3 regions of the Catenuloplanes niger genome follow, and region 3 is predicted to be linked to each of the others. Evidence: riboswitches for the same ligand, from Rfam matches in the RefSeq annotation. Region 3 holds a riboswitch; each other region holds the start of a gene.
What was found. Region 3 has a riboswitch for cobalamin ahead of J2S44_RS28905 (CbtB domain-containing protein). Riboswitches for the same ligand answer to the same signal wherever they lie in the genome.

Region 1: it holds a riboswitch for cobalamin, as region 3 does, so the genes downstream of both, J2S44_RS40405 (ribonucleoside-diphosphate reductase subunit alpha) here and J2S44_RS28905 (CbtB domain-containing protein) in region 3, are expected to answer to the same signal.
Region 2: it holds a riboswitch for cobalamin, as region 3 does, so the genes downstream of both, cobN (cobaltochelatase subunit CobN) here and J2S44_RS28905 (CbtB domain-containing protein) in region 3, are expected to answer to the same signal.

Annotation. Positions count from the first base shown of each region.
Region 1 covers NZ_JAVDYC010000001.1:9,205,281-9,210,492, reverse strand. The annotation lists gene J2S44_RS40410 (ribonucleotide-diphosphate reductase subunit beta) at 1-848, opposite strand, end outside; gene J2S44_RS40405 (ribonucleoside-diphosphate reductase subunit alpha) at 883-3,285, opposite strand; cobalamin riboswitch at 3,436-3,654, opposite strand; gene J2S44_RS40400 (hypothetical protein) at 3,770-4,018, shown strand; gene J2S44_RS40395 (DEAD/DEAH box helicase) at 4,008-5,212, opposite strand, start outside.
Region 2 covers NZ_JAVDYC010000001.1:7,410,072-7,415,283, forward strand. The annotation lists gene cobN (cobaltochelatase subunit CobN) at 1-1,543, opposite strand, end outside; cobalamin riboswitch at 1,600-1,726, opposite strand; gene J2S44_RS32380 (ferredoxin-like domain-containing protein) at 2,376-4,292, shown strand; gene J2S44_RS32385 (precorrin-8X methylmutase) at 4,289-4,921, shown strand; gene J2S44_RS32390 (precorrin-2 C(20)-methyltransferase) at 4,921-5,212, shown strand, end outside.
Region 3 covers NZ_JAVDYC010000001.1:6,494,943-6,500,154, forward strand. The annotation lists gene J2S44_RS28895 (sensor histidine kinase) at 1-542, opposite strand, end outside; gene J2S44_RS28900 (CbtA family protein) at 1,546-2,298, opposite strand; gene J2S44_RS28905 (CbtB domain-containing protein) at 2,298-2,507, opposite strand; cobalamin riboswitch at 2,541-2,716, opposite strand; gene trmB (tRNA (guanosine(46)-N7)-methyltransferase TrmB) at 2,823-3,491, opposite strand; gene J2S44_RS28915 (cellulose binding domain-containing protein) at 3,713-4,786, opposite strand; gene J2S44_RS28920 (TolB family protein) at 5,129-5,212, opposite strand, start outside.

The sequences.
Region 1 (5,212 bases), 2.7 Mb from region 3:
AGCAGCGCGAGCCGGCGGTCCGCGACGTGCTGCAGGTACTCCCGCATGTCGCCCGGTGACATGCCGGACACGCCCTGGTCGAGCAGGTCGGCCGCGAACTGCACCTCGCACTCGACCGCCTCGGCGAGCATGTCGCGCACCTGCCGCTCCATCTCCGCGTCGAACAGCTCCGGCTCCTCCGCGCGGACCGTGTCGACCACGTCGAACGCGAACGCCATGTGCATCGACTCGTCGCGGAACACCCAGTTGGTGCCGGACGCGAGGCCGTGCAGCAGACCGCGCGAGCGCAGGAAGTAGACGTACGCGAACGCGCCGTAGAAGAACAGGCCCTCGATGCAGGCGGCGAAGCAGATCAGGTTGAGCAGGAACTTCCGGCGGTCGTCCCGGGTGCGCAGCTCGCGCAGTTCGAAGACCGAGTCGATCCACCGGAAGCAGAACTCGGCCTTGCGGGCGATCGACGGGATGTTCTCCACCGCCGCGAACGCCGCGAACCGCTCCTTCTCGTCCGGCACGTAGGTGTCGAGCAGGTTCAGGTAGAACTGGACGTGCACGGCCTCCTCGAACAGCTGCCGGGACAGGTAGAGGCGGCCCTCCGGCGAGTTGACGTGCTGGTAGAGATTGAGCACCAGGTTGTTCGCCACGATGGTGTCACCGGTCGCGAAGAACGCGACGAGCCGCGACACCAGGTGCTGTTCCGCGGGCGACAGCTTCGCGAGGTCGGCGAGGTCGGAGTGGAGGTCGACCTCCTCGACCGTCCACGTGTTCTTGATGGCGTCCTTGAAGCGGTCGAAGAAGTGCGGGTACTTCATCGGCCGCAGGGTCAGGTCCATTCCAGGATCCAGGAGCATTCTGCAAGTCCTTCGGGGGTACGGCGGGCGGGCGCTACTGGCAGGCTTCGCAGGACTCGGGGTTCTCCAGCGAGCAGGCGAGCGCCTCCGGGTCGGCAACCGCGACGGCCGGCGCCGCGACGGCCGGCGCCGTGACCGCCGGCGCCGTGACCGCGACGGTCGCCTGCTGGATCCGCGTCGCCGGTCGCGAGCGCAGGTAGTAGCTGGTCTTCAGCCCGGACTTCCAGGCGTGGAGGTACATCGAGGAGAGCTTGCCGATCGTCGGCGCGCTCATGAACAGGTTCAGCGACTGCGACTGGTCGACGTACGGCGCACGGGCCGCGGCCAGGTCGATCAGCGCCCGCTGCGGCAGCTCCCACGCGGTCCGGAACAGCTCCCGCACGTCCGCGGGCAGCTCCGTGATGCCCTGCACCGAGCCCTCGGCGCGCTTGATCCGCTCCCGGATCGGCGCGGTCCACAGCCCGCGGGCCTTCAGTTCCCGTACCAGATAGGTGTTGATCTGAAGGAACTCACCGGACATCGTCTCGCGTTTGAACAGGTTGGACACCTGCGGCTCGATGCACTCGTAGGCGCCGGCGATCGACGCGATCGTGGCGGTCGGCGCGATCGCCACCAGCAGCGAGTTGCGCAGCCCGGTCGCGGCGACCCGGGCCCGGACGGCGGCCCAGCGCGCGGTCTGCACCGGCGTGGCGCCCCACAGGTCCGGGTGCAGATCGCCGCGGGCGGCCCGGGTCTCCGGGAACGCCGGATGCGCGCCGTGCTCCTCGGCCAGCCCGGCGGAGGTCTCCAGCGCGGTCAGCAGGATCTCCTCCTGCACCCGGGTGGACAGCTCCCGCGCCTCGGCCGAGTCGAACGGCAGCCGGAGCGTGAAGAACGCGTCCTGCAGACCCATCAGCCCGAGCCCGACCGGCCGCCAGCGCGGGTTCGACGCGGCCGCCTGCGCCGACGGGTAGTAGTTGATGTCGATGACCCGGTCCAGGAAGACGACCGCCGTCCGTACCGTGGCGCGCAGCCGTGCCCAGTCGACGCCGGCCGCGGTCACGTGCGCGCCCAGGTTGACCGAGCCCAGGTTGCAGACCGCGGTCTCGTCGTCGGAGTTCACCTCGAGGATCTCGGTGCACAGGTTGGACAGGTGGATGGTGTTGCCGGGCGCGCCGGTCTGGTTGGACAGCCGGTTGGCCGGGTCCTTGAACGTCATCCACCCGTTGCCGGTCTGCGCGAGCGTGCGCATCATCCGGCCGTACAGGTCACGGGCCCGGACGGTCCGGACCGCCTTCCTCTCCGCCGCGCGGTACGCCTCGTCGAACGCCGCGCCGTACAGGTCCGGCAGCTCGGGCGCGTCGGACGGGTCGATCAGCGACCAGTCCGCGTCCGCCTCGACCCGGCGCATGAACTCGTCCGGGATCCAGTTGGCCAGGTTCAGGTTGTGGGTGCGGCGGGACTCCTCGCCGGTGTTGTCCCGCAGCTCCAGGAACTCCTCCACGTCCGGGTGCCACGGCTCCAGGTAGACGCAGGCCGCGCCCTTGCGCCGGCCGCCCTGGTTGACCGCGGCCACGCCCGCGTCCAGCGTCTTCAAAAACGGCACGATCCCGTTCGACCGGCCGTTCGTGCCGCGGATCAGCGCGCCCCGGCCGCGTACCCGGGACCAGGAGATGCCGATCCCGCCGGAGAACTTCGACAGCTTCGCGACCTGGTGGTAGCGCTCGTAGATCGAGTCCAGTTCGTCGCGCGGCGAGTCGACCAGGAAGCACGACGACATCTGGGTGTGCCGGGTGCCGGAGTTGAACAGCGTCGGCGAGCTGGGCAGGTAGGCCAGGCCGGCCATCAGGCGGTAGAACCCGATCGCCTCGTCCACCGTCCGGGACAGGCCGCAGGCGACGCGCAGCAGCCAGTACTGCGGTGTCTCGACGACCCTGCGGGTGTGCGGGTGGCGCAGCAGGTAGCGGTCCGCGACCGTGCGCACCCCGAAGTACTCGAACCGCAGGTCGTTGGTCCTGTCGACGGCGGCGTCGAGCCGGTCCCGGTGCGCCGCCACGAACGCGGCGGTGGCGTCGCCGATCAGGCCCAGCGCGTGCCCCCGGCCGATCGACTCGGCGAACGTGCCGATGTCCTGCCCGGCGACCTCCTCCTCGACCGCCGTGATCAGCAGCCGGGCCGCGAGCCGGGAGTACTGCGGCTCCTCGCCGATCAGCTCCGCCGCGGTCCGGATCACGAGCTCGCCCAGCTCGTCCGTGGTCGCGCCGTCGTACAGGCCGCCGATCGTCCTGGTCGCCACGCGCAGCGGGTCGACCTCCCCCAGGTCCGCGACCCACCGCGCGACCGCCCGCACGATCCGGTCGGCGTCGACGGGTTCGAGCGCGCCGTCGCGCGTGCGTACCCGCGTCGGTGTTGGTGTTCGTGTGGTCCGCGCCGGTACCGCGGTCTCGGTGGCCGTCATCCTCATTCGCTCCTCGCGAGTCCGAATCCCTCGACAGGGTCCGGGGCCGCGCGGGCGCAGGCCACCACCGGGCACGCGTGGATCGCGGCCGCAGCGGCTGGTCGGCGTCGGCCGTCCCGCGCGGCCTCGGACCACCGCGCCTCCCCCGAGGGGCGACGCGGTGCGCTGGCAGGTCTTCGGACTCGCGGGCGTGACCGTGCCGGTCGCCTACCGGCCGTCGCTTCCCAGGCGCCTGTGACGACACCCAGTGCTTGTGACGGCTTTCGTTCCCACTCACCGCTGCGGGGCAGTCCCGGACTCACACCGGGTTCCCTCTTGCCTCGGACGCCACGTTTCCACGCCGCCCGAACCAGCTGCGTGCAACACCATATCTGGGTACGCGTCCCACGCAACCCACTAGATCTCGTGTCGGCGTGTCGGCAACAACACAGCCGATCACTCCGCGTCGACCGCCGTCCCCATCGCGGCGGCCGGAAGTGCTCTCATGAGCGACGGCCGGCACAGCGCGGCACCGGACAAGTTCGACGCGGTCCACCCGATGGCGGTGCGGGACGGGTTCATCGGCGTGACGCCGCCGTGGGTGGGGCGGCGGATGCGCTGCGGGCGGGCCGGGTTCGAGGTGATGTCCGTCGAGACGACGGACATCACCTCCGCGATCCGGGGCCGGCTCCGGCGGCCGATCGCGTCGCTCGAGCCGGCCTGGCGGCTGGACATGCCGATGGTCAGCGGGTGAAGCGCTCCCGGCGCACGGACGGGCGGCGGCCGCGGATGAAGCTGTGCTGCAGCGCGTCGATGATCATCTCGGCGGCCGACTCCGGCACCTCGACCAGGGAGAACCGGTCGGTGATCTGGATGGCGCCGATCTCGCGGGAGCTGATGCCGGACTCGCCGGCGATCGCGCCGACCAGGTCCTGCGGGCGCAGCCCGGCGCGCCGGCCGAGGCCGACGAACAGCCGGGTCACGCCGGCGTCCGACGAGGAGTCGCGCGCGGGCCGGCCGCCCTCCCGGCCGCCCGGCTGACCGTCGCGGTCCCGGCCGTGACCGCCGGTGCGGCCGTCCCGGTCCCAGTCCCGGCCACCGGCGCGGCCGTCCCGGTCACGGCCGCCCGGGCGGCCGTCGCGGTCGCGGGGGGTGCGCTCGCGCAGCGGCACCGGCGACGGGATCTCCTCCTCGTCCTCGTCGCCGCCGGCCGCCTCGTGCAGCAGCTTGATCGCGGCGAGCGCGACGTTCTCCACGTCGTGTTCGCCGGTCAGCGACTCGAGGACGACCCGGAACCGCTCGAAGTCGTCCGCCTCCAGCCCGGCCTCCAGCGACGCGCGGGTCAGCTCCAGCCGCCGGGCGCGCAGGTCGGTCACGGTCGGCAGCTTCTCCACCGCTATCCGCTGGCCGGTGAGCCGCTCGATCGCCTTCAGCATGCGCTGCTCGCGCGGCTCCGCCAGGGTGATCGCGCAGCCCTCGCGGCCGGCCCGGCCGACCCGGCCGATGCGGTGCACGTACGCCTCCGGCGCGACCGGCACGTTGAAGTTGATCACGTGGGTGAGCTGCTCCACGTCCAGGCCGCGGGCGGCCACGTCCGTCGCCACCAGCAGCTCGGTGGTGCCGGCCCGCAACCGGTTCATCACCCGGTCGCGCTGGTCCTGGCTCATCCCGCCGTGCAGCGCCTCGGCCCGGTACCCGCGCCCGTTCAGCGTCTCGGTGACCTGGTCGACCTCTTCCCGGGTCCGGCAGAAGACGATCGCCGCGGTCGGCGCCTCCACGTCCAGGATCCGGCCGAGCGCGGCCGCCCGGTGCGGCCGGGCGACCATGTAGGCGCTCTGCCGGACCAGCGGCATCTCGCCCGGCTCGACGGTCTTGCGGCCCATCGTGATCCGGACCGGCTCGCGCAGGTGCCGGCGGGCGATCGCGTCGATCCGGGGCGGCATCGTGG
Region 2 (5,212 bases), 920 kb from region 3:
CGACCGCGTGCGCGCCGAAGTTCGCCGCCAGCCAGCGGTAGGCCGCCAGGTAGTGGTGGCTCGCCGGCAGGTCCGGGTCGTGGTAGATGGCGACCGGGTTCTCGCCGAACCCGCGCGGCGGCTGCACCATCACCACGACGTTGGTGCCGCGCAGCGCGGCCAGCACGATCTCGCCGTCCGGGTCCTGCGAGCGGTCGACGTAGAGCTCACCCGGCGCCGGACCCCAGTGCTGCTCGGTGACCTGACGCAGCTCCTCGGGCAGCGTGGCGAACCAGGCGCGGTACTCCGCGGCCGGGATCCGCACCGGGTTGCCCTCCAGCTGCTCCTCGGTCAGCCAGTTCGGGTCCTGGCCGCCGGCCGCGATCAGCGCGTGCATCAGCGCGTCGCCGTCCTGTGCCGCGACGCCGGGGAAGTCGCCCACGTCGTACCCGCGCTCGGTCATCGCCCGCAGCAGCCGCACGGCGGACGCGGGGGTGTCCAGGCCGACCGCGTTGCCGATCCGGGAGTGCTTGGTCGGGTACGCCGACAGCATCAGCACGATCCGCCGCTCGGCCGGCGGGACGTGCCGCAGCCGCGCGTGCCCGAACGCGATGCCCGCGACCCGCCGCGCCCGCTCCGGATCCGCCACGTAGACGGTCAGCCCGTCGGCGTCGGTCTCCTTGAACGAGAACGGCACCGTGATGATCCGCCCGTCGAACTCCGGCACCGCGACCTGGGTGGCCGCGTCCAGCGGCGACAGCCCGTCGTCGTTGCCGTCCCAGGTGGCCCGGTCGCTGGTCAGGCACAGCCCCTGCAGGATCGGCACGTCCAGCGCGGCCAGCGCGCCCACGTCCCAGGCGTCGTCCTCGCCGCCGGCCTGCGCGGCCGCCGGCACCACGCCGCCGGCACCACCCGCGGCCAGCACGGTCACGATCAGCGCGTCCGCCCGGCCCAGCGCCTCCAGCAGGTCGTCGCCGGGGTTGCGCAGCGACGCGCAGAAGATCGGCAGGGCCTCGCCGCCGGCCTCCTCGACCGCGTCCGCCAGCGCGTGCACGAACCCGGTGTTCCCGGCCATGTGGTGCGCCCGGTAGTACAGGATCGCGATCTTCGGCGCGTTCTCGTTCGCCGTCGCCGGGCGCTCCAGGCGCCCCCAGGCCGGGGCCGGCTGCGGCGCCGCGAACCCGTGCCCGGTCAGCAGGATCGTGTCGCTGAGGAAGTGGTGCAGCTCCGCCAGGTTCGCCGGGCCGCCGTGCGCCAGGTACATGTGCGCCTCGGCCGCCAGGTTCGGCGGGACCGTCGACCGCCGCATCAGCTCCGCGTCCGGCGCCTGCTCGCCACCCAGCACCACGACCGGGCGGGCCTGCGCCCGCAGCGCGTCCAGCCCGTCCTCCCACGCCCGGTAGCCGCCCAGGATCCGGACCACCACCAGCTCCGTGCCGTCGAGCAGACCGTCAAGATCTTCCACGGCGGTCCGGGCCGGGTTCGCCAGCCGGAAGTCCGCGCCACTGGCACGGGCACTGAGCAGGTCGGTGTCGGACGTCGACAGCAACAGGACGCGGGCCACCGCGGGCTCCTCCCTGGGGTCCGCGCCCCAGATCGTGACGGTTGTCGCGGCGACCGGAGTCTCCTGGCTCCCGGATCGATGCTCGCCCCAACCTTCCCGCCGAACGGTTCGGCAGTGGTCTCGCTGGGGTCCGCTCCCCGGTGACAGTGGCGGGACCGCGCCGGACTCACACCGGACTTCCTCCACCGTCGCCGCGCGCTTGTGCAGCCCTCCCACTCTCCCGACCCCGCCACCCACCCGTCAAGCCACCCTCAGTGATCTTGCTCGCCCTCGGCACCGGGCCGCGGAGCCGCGCGACGGTGGCCGCACCCGTCCCCATCGGGCACTCCGCGCCGAAGGCGTCGCGTCACCGAGCTCCCGACGTCAGGGTCTCGCGAGGCGGACGGGGCGACATCCGCCGGGCGGGGCGTTCACCCGGCGGGCGCCTGCCCGGCGTCGCGCGACGACACCGCGGCCCGCCGCGAGGGCCGCCAGGGCCGCGAGGGCCGCGAGGGCCGCGAGGGCCGCCAGGGCCGCCAGGGCCGCCAGGGCCGCGTGGTGATGCTGCCCTTGCCTCCGGTCGGCCTTCCGCGAATCAGGGTGCGTGCCGCCGCGGGAGCCGAGACGGCCGGATACCGAAATATCGGGTGTGAGACGCCCGATCGCGCCGTCCGGCGTGCGGAATTCGAGTGTGGGCGCTCGGCGCCCGGCATTTCCGCCTGTATCCCGCCGGTTCGCGCGCCTACGGCAGCGGTGTGGATCGGCGGCGTGCGGTGTATGCGGTTGTGACGCACGTCGGGCTGTGGCGGCCGAAGGTGAAACGGCCTCCGCGACAACCCGTAGTATCCGCCGCATGTCCCCGCTTCCCGCTTCCGATCACCGGACCGTGCCACCGGCGGCGCCGGCCGCGGTGCCCGGCGGCGTGGTGCGTACCGGCCCGGACGCCTGCCCGACCGCGCTGCAGGTCCACGCGGCCGCGGACGGTGGCCTGGCCAGGGTGCGGATCCCCGGCGGCGTGCTCACCGCGGACCAGGCCCGGGTGCTGGCGCGCGCCGCCCGCGACCTCGGCGACGGCCACCTCGACCAGACCTCACGCGGCAATCTCCAGCTCCGCGCGCTCCCGCCCGGCGCCGAGGCCGAGCTCGGCGTCCGGCTGGCCGACGCCGGCCTGCTGCCCTCCGCCACCCACGAGCGCGCCCGCAACATCGTCGCCTCGCCGCTCAGCGGCCTCGACGACGCCACCCTGATCGACGTGCGTCCGCTGATCGACGCGCTCGACGCCGCCCTCCTCGCCGCCCCCACGCTGGCCACGCTCTCCGGCCGCTTCCTCTTCGCCCTCGACGACGGCCGCGGCGACACCGCCGCCCTCGGTGCCGACCTCTGCCTCGCCGCCACCGGCACCACCGATCTCGCGCTGCTCCTCGACGGCCGCGACTACGGAATCCGCGTCCCCACCCACCACCCCGACACGCCGACCGCTGCCCACGCGGCTCCCGCGCACGCTGCCGCGGGTTCCACGCGTAGCGCAGCGGCCTCCGCGCACGCCGCGGCGGCTCCCGTGCACGCCGCGGCGGCTCCCGTGCACGCCGCGGCGGCTCCCGTGCACGGCGCGGCGGCTCCCGTGCACGGCGCGGCGGCCTCCGTGCACGACGTGCCGGGCGCCGGCCGCGATACGGCCGGCTCCGCGCGGGGCGCGGCGGCCGCCGGGATCGGTCCGGAAGCTGCGGTGCGGGCGGCCGGGGTCATGGTCGCGGCGGCGGAGGCGTTCGTCGCGGAGCGGGCGGCGCAGGGATCTGCGGGCTGGCGAATGTCCGAGATTGATCAGGGAGCGGACCGCGTCGCCGCTCGCCTCGGCGCCACCGCCGCGCCGGTCACCCCCGCCTGGTCGCCACCCGACCCGCCCGTCGGCGTGCGCACCCGACGCGGCGCCACCGCGCTGGCGGTGCTCGTCCCGCTCGGCCGGATCTCCGCCACCCAGCTCGACCTGCTCGCCGACGTCGCGGACCGGGGCGCGGGCGAACTGCGCTGCACGCCGTGGCGCGGCGTCGTCATCCCCGGCCTGCCGGACGACTCCGGCCTGGCCGTCCTGGCCGCCGCCGGCCTCGGCGTCGACAGGCAGTCGCCCTGGTACGGCATCACCGCCTGCGCCGGCCGCCCCGGCTGCGCCAAGTCCCGCGCCGACGTGCGCGCGGACGCCACCGCGGTCACGCTGAGCCCGCGCCCGGCAGCACCGAACCCGCCGCAAGCCACCGCGGAGACGCCTGCGGCCACGCCGAACTCGCCGCGGGCCGCCGCGGACATGCCCGCGGCCACGCCGTACCCGCTGCGCGACGCCGCGGAGATGCCTGCGGCCACGCCGAGCTCGCCGCGGGCCGTCGCGGACATGCCTGCGGGCACGCCAAGCCTGCCGCGCGTCGCCGCGGAGACGCCTGCCGCCGCGCCGAATCGGCCGCGGGCCGCCGGGGGCGTGTCCGCGTCCGCGGCGGATCTGTCGCCCAGTGCACCGGCCACATCGGACCTGCCGTCGGTGGAGCCGGGTGCGCTGCCCGCCGCGCCGCGGCCGCTGCCGGTTCACTGGGTCGGCTGTGAGCGCGGTTGCGGGCATCCCGCCACGCCGCACGTGCGGGTCCTGGCGGAGCCGGGCGGCTACCGCGTCGACGCGCCCGGCCGCCCGCCCGCGGTGGCGCTCATCGATCCGGGCCGGCTCGCGGAGGCTGTCGCGGCCGCCCGTACCAGCAGCACGAACACCGCACAGGAGACCGGCGCGTGACCGATTATGACTATGTCCGGGACGGTGCGGAGATCTATCGCCGCTCGTTCGCCACGATCCGGGCCGAGGCGCGGCTGGACGGGCTGCCGGCCGACGTCGCGCGCGTCGCGGTCCGGATGATCCACTCCTGCGGGATGACGGACCTGGTGGACGACATCGGGTACTCCCGGGACGTGGTGGTCCGGGCCGCCGGAGCGCTGCGCACGGGCGCGCCGATCCTCTGCGACGCGAACATGGTCGCGGCCGGCGTCACCCGGACGCGGCTGCCCGCGGACAACGAGGTGATCTGCACGCTGCGCGACCCGCGCGTACCGGCGCTGGCGAAGGAGCTGGACACCACGCGGTCCGCGGCCGCGCTGGAACTGTGGCGGGACCGGCTCGACGGTGCCGTGGTCGCGATCGGCAACGCGCCGACCGCGCTGTTCCGGCTGTTGGAGATGCTGGACGCGGGCGCGCCCCGGCCGGCCGCGATCATCGGCATCCCGGTCGGCTTCATCGGCGCGGCCGAGTCGAAGGAGGCGCTCGCCGTACACCCGGCGGGTTGTGAGTTTCTGGTGGTGCACGGCCGCCGCGGCGGCAGCGCGATGACCGCGGCGGCGCTCAACGCCATCGCCAGCGAGGAGGAGTAATGAGCGGCCGGCTCTACGGTGTCGGGCTCGGACCGGGCGATCCGGAGTTGGTGACCGTCAAGGCCGCGCGCCTGATCGGGGCGGCCGACGTGATCGCCTTCCACAGTGCCCGGCACGGGCGCAGCATCGCGCGCGGGATCGCCGCACCGTACCGGCGGGACGGCCAGATCGAGGAGGCGCTGGTCTACCCGGTGACCACCGAGACGACGAACCATCCGGGCGGCTACCGCGGCGCGCTGGAGGACTTCTACGCGGACGCGGCCGCCCGGCTCGCGGCCCACCTCGACGCGG
Region 3 (5,212 bases):
TCCAGCACCGCGTCCAGGAAGCGCCGGTGCCGGTCGGCGTTCTCCAGCGCCTCCCGCTCCGCCACGAACGTGCCGCACACCTCGGCCGCGTGCCCGACCACGGACTGCTCCGCCACGGTCCAGTCCCGCGGCCGGTAGTCGACCACCGCGCAGACGCCGACCACCGCGCCGGTCCGGGACCGCACCGGATAGCCGAGGTAGGCCCGCGCGTCCGCCCGCCGCACCGGCGCGTCCGGCGGGACCCGCGCGTCGTCGAGCACGTCGTGCACGACCAGCGGGCAGCCGGAGTCCAGGATGACGCCGGCGAGCGTGGACGCGGCCGGGATCGCGCCCAGGTCGGCCCAGACGGCGGGCAGGTGGTAGCCGCCGCTCATCAGCATGCTGCGGCCCTCCAGCAGCTGGACCAGGCCGGTCGGCGCGCCGGTCGCACGCGCGGCCAGTTCCGCGAGCCGGTCCGCGGCGTCCTGCGAGAGCGAGCGGCGCGAGACGTGCACCCAGTCCGCGTCCGTGCCGGTCACGGCGGTGCTGCCCGTCGTCGCCACCGGCCGTTCCTCTCGTCGCGCCTGCTCCCCTCTGCCAGATTAAAGCGGCGAGCCACCTCAAAACCGGCAAATCACAGACCAGCGCGTACGACGCGCGCGCCCGTCACCCGATTCCGCTCACCTCGACGCCACCTCACGGCAGCACGCCCACCCACCACGCGAACCCGGCCACCACACGGCTCCGGCCGCCGGATGGGTCTGGCTGCCGGGTGGGTCCGGCCGTCGCGTGTGTCTGGCCGTCGCGTGGCTCTGGCCGCCTGCGGATTCGGCCGCTGCGCAGGACTGGGTAGATCATCAGGCCGCTGCAGATCCTGGCGATCACGGGCTCCGCCCGGAACCTGGCTGGCGCCCGGGGTCTGGCTGCCGCCCGGAACCTGGCTTCCCCCTGAATCTGGCTGCCGTCGGAGGAATGGCCGCGCGGAGATCGGCCGCTGCGTGGGGAACCCGAGGCCGCCGAGGGAAGTCGCGTGGAAACGTGCTGCCGCGTGGAAACCGGTGGCCGTCTGAGGAACGGCCGCTGCGCGGAGACCGGCCGCTGCCGAGGGAGCGTCGCGTGGAAACCTGCTGCCGCGTGGAAGCGGCTGCCGTCGGAGAACGACTGCTGCGCGGAGACCCGCCGCTGAGCGAAGACCGGCCGCTGCGTGGAAACCAGCTGCCGCGTGGAAACCCGAGGCCGCCGAGGAAGTCGCGTGGAAACCAGCTGCCGCGTGGAAACCCGAGGCCGCCGAGGAAGTCGCGTGGAAACCAGCTGCCGCGTGGAAACCGGTGGCCGTCGGAGGAACGGTCGCTGCGCGACGCCGGCGGCCGCCGAAGGGACGTCATGTGGAAACTTGCTGCCGCGTGGAAAGCGGCGGTCGTCGGAGGAACGGCTGCTTGCGCGGAGACATGCCGCCGCGTGGAAGCCTGCGGCCACCGAACAAACGCCGTCTGGGACCGGCTGCCGTCTGGGACCGGTTGCCGGCTGGGACCGGCTGCCGCCCGGAACCGGGCGGCAGCCGGTGGGTCATGCCGCGGTCGTGGCCTCCGCCGTGCGGGGCGCCGCCTTCGGGGGCCGTGGCGTGAGCAGCAGTCCCAGCGTGGCGCCCATCGTCGCCCACATCGCGGCCAGTTCGGCCAGTGACGCGACCCGGAAGTCCCAGATGAGCTGAGCCGGGACGTCCGCCGGGATATCGCCGCTGGCGGCCGGCCAGATCAGCATGATCGCCGCGTAGCCGGCCACGCCGGTGAGTACGCCGGCGGTCGCCGCGAGCGGTGTGGAGTGCCCGCGGGCCACGAGCACCTGCCGCACCAGCACGGCCAGCCAGGAGATCGCCGCCGCGGCCGCGATCAGCGACAGGTACTGCGCGGTGCGCGCGCCCACCGTGTCCGGGTTGCCGACCGCGGGTGGGTCGGCCGGGTATTTCAACGCCGGGACCAGCGCGAACGACACGAACCCGAGGAACGCCAGCAGCGTCGCCCGGCCGAAGTCGGTGCGCCCGGGCAGCCGGTGCCGCACCTGCGCGAACACCACGGCCAGCACCAGCGCGAGGCAGATCGCGACCGCGAGCGCGGCCACCATGCCGCCGACGACCTGCGTGGCCCGGCCGACGAGCTCCTCCGCCGCGGGCTCGCCCGCGGCGCGGGCCTCCTCCACGGCGAGCGCACGCTCGATGACCGGCTCGACGACGAAGAACGCGACCAGCGAGGCGGCGACGCCGGCCGCGACGCCCGCGAGGGCGCCGCGCCGGAGCACCCCGCCGAGGGTGACCGTGCCCATCAGTGACACGGGACGCCGAGCGCGTGCCGGCCGTCGTGGGTGAACTCGTGCAGGTACTCCGCGACCGCACCGGTCGTGACCAGCCCGTTCTCCTGGAGCAGCAGGTAGGACACGACGAGCGCGACGACGGCCAGCAGCCAGGCGAGCAGCGGCACCCGGATCGGAGCGACGGCCGGGTCGGCGGCCTGCGCGGGAACGTGGGACGGCATGATGAATGATCCTCTCGTCCATGCCTCGTGGCGATGTGATGCGTCGCCATGGCCGGTCTCCTGGCTCCCGGATCATCACGCCCGCCCCGGCCTTCCCAGAACCGTGAGGATCCGGTGGCGAGGGTGGAACGGGCACTACCCGGTCACAGTGGCGAGGACCGCGCCGGAATCACACCGGCTTCCCGAGCACCATGGCCCGGGCAGCGTACCGCCGCCCGAATTCCCCGGACAAGAGGCGATCATCGATGCGCGCCGGCCCCGGACATGAATCGAGGCGCCGGCCAGGTCGGCGGGACGACCTGGCCGGCGCCTCGATCACCGGGCCTGGACCTGCTCGCCCTCGATGGGGGAGCGGTGGAAGATCAGGTCGTAGATGCGGCGATGCGCGGTGATGCCGCGGCGCTCGAACTTCGTCATCGGGCGGTGGTCCGGCCGGGGCGCGAAGCGGTCGAACGCGTTGGTGAGGCCCGGCTCCGCGGTCAGCGTGTCGAGCATGGCCTCCGCGTACTCCGCCCAGTCGGTGGCGCAGTGCAGCGTGCCGCCCGGGCGCAGGCGCGAGCGGAGCAGGCCGACGTGTGCGGGCTGGATCAGCCGCCGCTTGTGGTGGCGCGCCTTCGGCCACGGGTCCGGGAAGAAGACGTGGATCGCGTCGAGCGAGGCGGGCGCGAGCTGGTGGCCGACCAGCGTGAGCGCGTCGCCGAGCGCGACCCGCACGTTCGTCAGGCCGCGGCGCTCGCTCATGCTCAGCAGGTTGCCGACGCCGGGCGTGTGCACCTCGACCGCCAGGTAGTCACGCTCCGGGTCGGCCGCGGCCATCGCCACGGTCGCCTCACCCATGCCGGACCCGATCTCCAGCACCGTGGGCGCCTCGCGGCCGAAGAGCGCGGCGAGGTCGAGCGGCAGCGCCGTGGCCGGGTCGAGCGGCACGTCGACGCCGTGGCTCTCCCACAGCCGCTCCATCGCGTCGTGGTGCTTCGGACTCATCCGCCCCCGGCGGGGATGGAACGTCCGCACCCGGGCGGGAGGCAGCGCGTTGATCTGATCGGCCAGCGCGTCCATCTCAGAGAGCTGCCTGAGGTGGAGCGCTTCTTCTAGATCAGTGTTCGTCTCGATACTCATCAGACCCAAGACAATACCCAGGGGGTACGACGGAAGCGCAGCTCCCGCCGTACCCCCTCTGGGGTTTGATGGTTGTTTGCGGGTGTTTATCCGAAAGTGCAGGTGGTGGTGGGGGTCGGGTTACTGTCCGTCCACGACCCGATGAATCCGACCGTGGTGGAGGCGCCGGGCGCGAGCGCGCCGTTCCAGGCCGCGTTGCTCACCGTGACGGCGGTACCCGATTGGGTGACATTCCCGCCCCACGCCTGCGACACGGTCTGACCGGCGCCGAACGCGAACCGCGCGGTCCACGACCGGCTGGCCGCGCTGCCGCCGTTGGCGACCACGATCTCGCCCTGGAAGCCGCCCTGCCACTGGCCGACGACCCGGTACGAGGCGGTACAGCCACCACCGGACCCGCCGGTCGGCGTCGGGCTGCCGGTCGGGCCGACCGTCGGTGACGGGCTGCCGGTGCCGGTCGGCGTCGGCGTCGGGGTCGGCTGGGTGCCGTTGATGGCCGCGACCAGCGGCGTGAACCACCGGTTCGCGATCTTCGCGTCGCCGGACGCATTCGGGTGCACGCCGTCGCCGGTGTCGGTCGCCGGCACGAAGCCGGTCCACTGGTCGACCACCGTGATCGGCGACGCGGCCGTGCTCTTCGACGCGGCCCACGCCGGGATCGCCGCGTTGAACGCCACGGTCCGCGCCGCGCACTCGGTGCAGCTCGGCGGGTCCACCGGAATGATCTGCGCGACCAGCACGCGCATGCCGGGATTGCTGGCGCGCATCTGGTCGACCAGGGTGGAGAACGCGGCCAGGATCGTGGCCGGTGCGATGTTGCTCCACACGTCGTTCGTGCCGAGATGCATCAGTACGACGTCCGGGTCGGTCGCGGCCAGCCAGCCCGGCAGCAGCGACTGGTTGGCGATGTTGGTGGCCAGGTAGCCGCCGTGGCCCTCGTTCTCGCCGTCGTAGGTGAAGCCGCAGCCCTGCGGCGGCAGCGTGCCCACGAAGTCGGTGTTCGTGACGCCGGCGGCCTGCAGGCGCTGCCAGAGCAGTGCGCGCCAGCAGCCCGGCGAGCCGGTGATCGAGTCGCCGAGCGCCATGATCCGTACCGGCTCGGCCTGGGCCGTGGGCTCGTTGCCGGCCAGCGCGGGCCGGATGGTGATCAACGCGAGCACGGCCGCGGTGATCGTGACGACGGTGGCGAGGACACCGGGCAGGCGAGGGCGGCGGCGTGACGTGGGCGGTCGCGATGTGGGCGGCCGTGACGTGGGCGGTCGTGATGTGGGCGGCCGTGATGCGGGCGGTCGTGATGTGGGCGGTCGTGATGCGGGCATGAGTCATCTCCGAACGGGGTCGCTGCGACGAGACGATGCGCCGGCCCGGACCGGGATGACCGGTCGGGGCGGCAGCGGTGCAGCGTGGCGAGGCTCCCGGCCGGCTGGTGAGGGGGAGGCCTTGCCCTGCCTCCCGCGCGGCGGGCCCGTACGGCTCCGTGGATATCTTAGGTCAAAGTTCGTCTATGGGCGGGGATCCGGCTGCGAGCCCTGGCGCAGCGCCGTGCGGGTGCTGCCGGACGTGTCGAGCTGGAAGATCCACGAGCG